One region of the Methylobacterium sp. Leaf106 genome, then DNA from elsewhere that is predicted to be linked to it. Evidence: predicted binding sites of a transcription regulator. Region 1 holds the regulator's gene; the other holds the start of a gene.
What was found. Region 1 encodes PhoB, which activates phosphate uptake and scavenging genes when phosphate is short. Its sites were predicted from a motif close to TGTCATNNANCTGTCAT; they were not measured.
Positions count from the first base shown of each region.

Region 2: a site for PhoB is predicted at 1,973-1,989, ahead of ASF34_RS08260 (acid phosphatase). Genes of this name have one in related genera too.

Region 1 covers NZ_LMNB01000012.1:629,531-632,944, forward strand. The annotation lists gene pstB (phosphate ABC transporter ATP-binding protein PstB) at 1-288, shown strand, start outside; gene phoU (phosphate signaling complex protein PhoU) at 381-1,106, shown strand; gene phoB (phosphate regulon transcriptional regulator PhoB) at 1,197-1,898, shown strand; gene ASF34_RS10700 (calcium-binding protein) at 2,121-3,414, opposite strand, start outside.
Region 2 covers NZ_LMNB01000012.1:74,507-77,920, reverse strand. The annotation lists gene ASF34_RS08270 (lipid kinase) at 1-53, shown strand, start outside; gene ASF34_RS08265 (TerC family protein) at 99-842, shown strand; gene ASF34_RS08260 (acid phosphatase) at 1,018-1,908, opposite strand; gene ASF34_RS08255 (alpha/beta fold hydrolase) at 2,054-2,935, opposite strand; gene dapD (2,3,4,5-tetrahydropyridine-2,6-dicarboxylate N-succinyltransferase) at 3,109-3,414, opposite strand, start outside.

The DNA.
Region 1 (3,414 bases):
TGCATCGCCCGCACCGTGGCCCAGCGTCCCGAGGTGATCCTGTTCGACGAGCCGACCTCGGCCCTCGACCCGATCTCCACGGGCCGCATCGAGGAACTGATCGAGCAGCTGCGCTCCGAGTTCACGATCGTCATCGTCACGCACAACATGCAGCAGGCGGCACGCATCTCGCAGTTCACGGCGTTCATGTATCTCGGCGAGCTTGTGGAGTTCGGCCCCACCACGCGGATCTTCATGAACCCCGAGAAGCGCCAGACCCAGGACTACATCACCGGCCGCTTCGGCTGAGCCCGCCGGGGCCGCGTTCCGCGGCACCGGACCCGATCCCGATCCTACGCGATGCAGGCCGCCCGAGGCGGCCTCGGTCGAGGAGTGCGAGCATGCCCAACCACATCGTCAGTTCCTACGATACGGAACTGGAAAACCTGCGCCGCTCGATTTCCGAGATGGGCGGGATCGCCGAGAAGATGATGACCGATTCCGGCAACGCCCTGGTGCGCCGGGACGTGCCCCTGGCCCAGGCGGTGATCGGCGCCGACAAGCGCCTCGACGCCCTCCAGCACGAGATCGAGGAGCGGGCGATCCTGCTCATCGCCAAGCGTCAGCCCCTCGCCATCGACCTGCGCGAGACGGTCTCGGCCATCCGCGTCTCGAACGATCTCGAGCGGATCGGCGACCTCTCCAAGAACGTCGCCAAGCGCGTGGTGGCCATCGCCGAGCAGATCCAGCCGCAGAAGATCGTCATCGCCGTCCAGCACATGGGCGACCTGGTGCAGGAGCAGCTGAAGGACGTCCTCGACGCCTATGCGAGCCAGGACGTGAAGGCCGCCCTCGACGTCTGGGAGCGTGACGACGCCATCGACGCACTCTACAACTCGCTCTTCCGCGAATTGCTGACCTACATGATGGAAGACCCGCGCAACATCTCGTTCTGCACGCACCTGCTGTTCTGCGCCAAGAACATCGAGCGGATCGGCGACCACACCACCAACATCGCCGAGACGATCCACTACCTCGTCACCGGCACGAACGAACTGGCCGAACAGGATCGCCCGAAGAACGACGCATCGAACTACGCCACCGTGTCGTTGCCCGCCAGCGCCTGACCGTCCCTCCGGTCGGGCCATTCCGGCACGATCGTCGCGCGGCCGTCCCGTGCGTGACGGGACGGCCGCCCTCACCCTGAAAACACCCGCATGAGTACGCGCATCCTGATCGTCGAGGACGAGGAGGCCCTCACCCTTCTCCTCCGCTACAACCTCGAGGCGGAGGGCTTCGTCGTCGACACCGCCGCCCGCGGCGACGAAGCCGATCTGCGCCTTCAGGAGCAGGTTCCCGACCTCGTCCTCCTCGACTGGATGATGCCCGGTCTCTCCGGCATCGAGTTGTGCCGCCGCATCCGCGCCCGGCGCGAGACCGAGCGGCTGCCGGTCATCATGCTGACGGCGCGCGGCGAGGAGGGCGACCGCATCCGCGGCCTCGGCACCGGCGCCGACGATTACATCGTCAAGCCGTTCTCGGTGCCGGAACTGCTCGCCCGGGTCCGCGCGCTCCTGCGCCGGGCCAAGCCGAGCCACGTGGCGGACCTGCTCATCGCCGGCAATATCGAACTCGACCGCGTCAGCCACCGCATCCGCCGCCAGGGCCGCGAGATCCATCTCGGCCCCACCGAGTTCAAGCTCCTCGAGTTCCTGATGCAGAGCCCCGGCCGGGTGTTCTCGCGCGAGCAGCTCCTCGACGGGGTCTGGGGCCACGACGTCTATATCGACGAACGCACGGTGGACGTGCATGTGGGCCGCCTGCGCAAGGCCATCAACCGCCCGCGCCAGAGCGACCCGATCCGTACCGTGCGCGGCTCCGGCTATTCCTTCGACGAGATGTTCTCGACGGACGAGTGAGAGCGGGTCCGGCTTCGCGCCGCTCCGCCTGGAACGAGCGCCCGGATCTCGACGACGGGAGGTCGCCGCGGCTGCGGGCTGCCACCGGGCAACGAGGCCGGGAGTTCGACCCCGGAACTCTTTACGGGCCGCTTCGGCATGATCTCGGGGGCACCATGGGGCCTGAACGTCCGAGCAGCCCTGGCCGAATGAGTCTCATTCGGCCAGGGCGTGTCGGGACGCTTACGCCAGCAGGAAATCGAGGTGCGTCAGCGTCGCCTTATCGTGGTTGTCGATGATGGCGAACTGGACCACCTTGGCCGTGGTGCCGCTGCCATCGGCGTCGTAGGACAGGGCACCGGTGTCGCGATTGTAGAGAATGCGGTCGTCCGCATCGATCTTCGCGCCGGTCACACCCAGGTCCTTGAACGCCGCCGCGAGGTCATCGGCCGAGAGCGCCGCGAAGATGCTCTTCGAGAGCTGGATCGTGTCGATCCCGGCCGAGAAATCGGTGATGTGGTCGATATTGGTCGCGCCGAGCTTCGTGCTGAACACGAAGGTATCCTCGCCCGCCAGACCCGTCAGCGTATCCGCCCCGAGGCCACCGTCGAGATGGTTGGCGCCGGCATTGCCCTTGAGCACGTTGAGGAGCGTGTTGCCGGTGGCGTTGAGGTTGCCGGTGCCAGTCAGCGTCAGGTTCTCCACGTGGGAACCCCCTAGCGAGAAGGACACCGACGCCTTGACGAGGTCGATGCCGGTGCCGTCGCTCCCCTCCACGGCTTTGTCGCGAATGTTGTCGACGATGTAGGTGTCGGAGCCGGCACCGCCGATCATCGTGTCCGCGCCCGTCTTACCGTCGAGGACGTTGACGCCGGCATTGCCCCTGAGGACGTTGTCGAGCGAGTTGCCGGTGGCGCTGAGATTCTCGGTGCCGGTCAGCGTCAGGTGTTCCACGTAGGAACCCCCGAGCGAGAAGGACACGGATGCCTTGACGAGGTCGGTGTCACCGCCGCCGCTCACTTCGACGGCTTTGTCGCCGATATTGTCGACGATGTAGGTGTCCGATCCCGCGCCGCCGGCCATGATGTCGGCGCCGGCCTTGCCGTCGAGGAGGTTGGCGGCGGCATTGCCGGTGAGAGTGTTGGCGAGAGCGTTGCCGGTGCCGTTGAGTGCAGCCGTGCCGACTAGCGTGAGGTTTTCGACGTTGGCCGCCAAGGTCAAGCTGATGGACGAGCGGACGGCGTCGATGCCGCGATCGGCCGCCTCGACGACAACGTCGCCGGCATTGTCGACGACATAGGTATCATTCCCCGCATACCCGGTCATCGTGTCGGCGCCGCCCTTGCCATCGAGGAGGTTGGCGCCGTTGTTGCCGACAAGCGCCTGAGCGAACTCGTTGCCGGTGAGGTTCATCGCGCCCGTGCCCGTCGCTTTCGCCGTGGCCAGGGTCTCGATCGCCTGTCCGGCGGCGAGGACGTAGCTGACGCTCGTCTTGACGGTGTCCTGCCCGGCATCCTTCGCTTCGAAGACGCGATCG
Region 2 (3,414 bases), 560 kb from region 1:
TCTATGCGCCGGAACCCGCAGACCGCCCCGGCATCATCCCCGCCGCATCCTGATCTTCAGCCGCTTTCCGACCTGACGACGTTCGAGGTTCTCTCCCCGTGGATTCCCTTCTTCAACTCGCCGCAGACCCGACCGCCTGGGTGGCGCTCGCCACCCTCATCGTGATGGAGGTGGTGCTCGGCATCGACAATCTGATCTTCATCTCGATCCTCACCAACAAGCTGCCGGCCCATCAGCAGACCAAGGCCCGCCGCATCGGCATCGGCCTCGCGCTGGTCCTGCGTCTCGGCCTGCTCGGCACCGTCGCCTACATCGTCCACCTGACGCAGCCGGTCTTCGAGATCTTCGGCAAGGCCTTCTCCTGGCGGGACATGATCCTCATCGGCGGCGGCCTGTTCCTCTTGTGGAAGGCGACGAAGGAGATCCACGAGACCGTCGATCCCGATGACGGCCACGAGGATGCGTCCTCCCCGGTGGTGCTGAGCTTCGCCGCCGCCGTCGGGCAGATCCTGGTCCTCGACCTCGTCTTTTCCATCGACAGCATCATCACGGCGGTGGGCATGACCGATCACGTGCCGATCATGGTGATCGCCGTCATCACTGCCGTCACCGTCATGCTGCTGGCAGCCGACCCGCTGGCGCGCTTCATCGACGCCAACCCCACCGTGGTGATGCTGGCGCTCGGCTTCCTCATCATGATCGGCATGACGCTGATCGCGGAAGGTTTCGGCGCCCACGTGCCGAAGGGCTACATCTACACCGCCATGGCCTTCTCGGCCGGCGTCGAGGCTCTCAATCTCCTCGCCCGACGCCGGAGACGGAACAAGACGACGGCGGGGTAAGGGCGTAAGCCCCTTTCCTTCCGTTTCACGGGAAAACGAAGAAAGGCCCGACCGGGATCAACGGTCGGGCTTTTCTTCGTTTTGGCAAGATCGAAGGGGCTTGGCGGGTGTGTCGGGGCGCGCCCGGCGTGACCCGCGCTCAGGGGCTCGGCCGCCGCCGCGCCCCCGTAGCCGTCTACAGGATGGGTTCGCGCAGGGCCGAGGTCTCGCGGGCACAGATCGCCGCGTCCGGCGGCGAGCCTTCCTGCGACAGGTTCTTGCCGATCTCCGCCCGTGCCTTTTCGAGATCCGCGCGGAAGCCCGGATCGCCCTGGAGCGCGCTGACGACGACGCTTGCCGTCGTCCGGCCGGCTTCCACGTCGCTGGCCCAATGCACGCCGCAGACGATGCGGTTCTCGCCGTAGGCCTTGCCGCGGACGAAGAACTGCGTCGCTTTCTCCGGCACCAGTGCGGCGAGGATGGACGCGTAGGCCCACCCTTGCGTCGCATGGCTGGACGGGAAGCTGAAGGCATCGCCGAGCTCGCGGGTGCGCGCCACGCAGATCTCGGCCTCGTTGCCGACGAAGGGCCGCAGGCGACGGTAATGCTCCTTGAGCGGGCGGGTGGCCCGGCCGATATCGAGGCGGGTGCGTTCGAGCAGGGTCATTAGTGCCGGGGAGCGGGACTGATCGATTTTGCGGCCGAGCACGCAGGCGAAATCATCGAGGATGGCCGAGGGGCCGTCCGCCACATCCGCCGTGGCGAGTTCCCAGCGCGCGCTGCCCTTCAGGGCGCGGGTCCCTGCGAAGATGGTCTTGTCCGCCGTCTCCGCCGCCGATTGTCCCCGCGGCGGCGGGGGCAGGATCGCGACCGTATCGGGCGCGGTGGCGTCGGACAGATAGGGCGCGCGTGCCGGCATCTCCGGCGTCAACGGCGTCGTGGCGACGGCCGGCGCCGAACGAGGCTTTCCGCTCGTGGCTTTGCTGTCGGCCGTGTTCGGCGCGGGTGCCTGCGCCAAGGCAGGAGCCGCCATCAGGGCGCAGGACGTGAAGGCGAGCGACGCGAGAGCGGGAAACAAAGAATACATGGCGGCGGCTCAGGGTGAAATGCGTCGGGAATGGCAAGCGATAGGGGAGCCATAGGGTTCCTGAACGACACTCGTATGGCACCCTGAGCGCATGACATTTCGTCGATCCGTAACAGGTTTGCCCGCAGGTCCGCGCACGAGACCCCTATCGGATGCCGGCGAGGATCGCGGCGGCGACCTCTCCCGGATATTCCTCATGCGGACTCAAGGCCCCCGGAACCGAAGCCTTGGCCACATGGCCGGCGGCGATGAGAGCGTCCATCTCGGCGCCGGACCGGCGGGGCGCACGCTCCGGACGCAAAACCAGGATCGGCGGAAGTCCGTCCGCCTCGATCAGGGCGAGAAAGTCCTTGCGGACCTTGAACGGATCGAGCCCTCCGGTGACGAAGGCCGCCGTGCCGAAACGGCCCCCCGGCTGGAGCGTCACGGCGTGTTTGTCGGCGATGATGCCGGGCGTGACGTGGTCCGGATCGGCATAGACATGCGCGCGCATCATCCGGCCGATGATCGGAGGACTGATGTTGATGCGGTAGAGCGCCTCGCCCAGCAGCGGAAGTTCGATGGCCTTGCGGATGCCCGAGAGCCAGCCGCGGCGCGAGTCGCCCAGAGCGGTGGGCAGCGGCCCACGCCAGGTGGGTGCAATGAGGACGAGCCGGTCGAACACACCCGGATGCCGCCGTGCGGCCGCCACGAGATAGGGCCCCGCATGACCCGCCGCGATGCCGATGGCGTAGGGGCCGGGCAATGCCGCGAGCAGGGAATCCATGAAGGCGTGGAAGGTCTCCGGCTCCATGGCGATGCGGGACCGCGGATGGTTGCCGAAGCCGGGCCAGTCGGGAATGAGGCAACGGTAGTCGTGGCCCAGAATCTTGGCGAGGGGCCGCATCTCCGCTCGTGCCGAGATCGACGACAGGGCCGGCAGGAGTAGGGCCGCCGGGCCGCTCCCGACGATGTCGCAGGGAGTCGGGACCTTGCGCTCCAGCACGTCGAGCTGAAAGCCACGGGTGGAGTGGGCAGGCTCGATCATCGCTGGCAACGCCTCATCCGGGACGGTCTGTATCGGACGGAAGATCTAACGCGCCGGTCGCTGCCGCACAGGTCGGCCCTGTGTCGCGCCAGGGCCGATGAGGAGCGCCCGCCCCTCCTCTTTCCGCGACGGGAAAGAGGAGAGTGCCGATCCGAATCGCATGCGAGCGCGTCTCAGGTCCGAAGCAGCTCGTTGATGGCGGTCTTGGAGCGGGTGCCGGCATCGACGTGCTTGACGATGACGGCGCAGTAGAGGCCGGGGCCGGGCGTACCGTCGGGCAGGTCCTTGCCGGGCGTCGTGCCCGAGACCACCACCGAATAGGGCGGCACGCGGCCGTACATGACCTCCCCCGTGGACCGGTCGATGATCTTCGTGGAGGCGCCGATATAGACGCCCATGGAGAGCACGCTGCCCTCACCGACGATCACGCCCTCGGCCACCTCGGCGCGGGCGCCGATGAAGCAATTGTCCTCGATGAT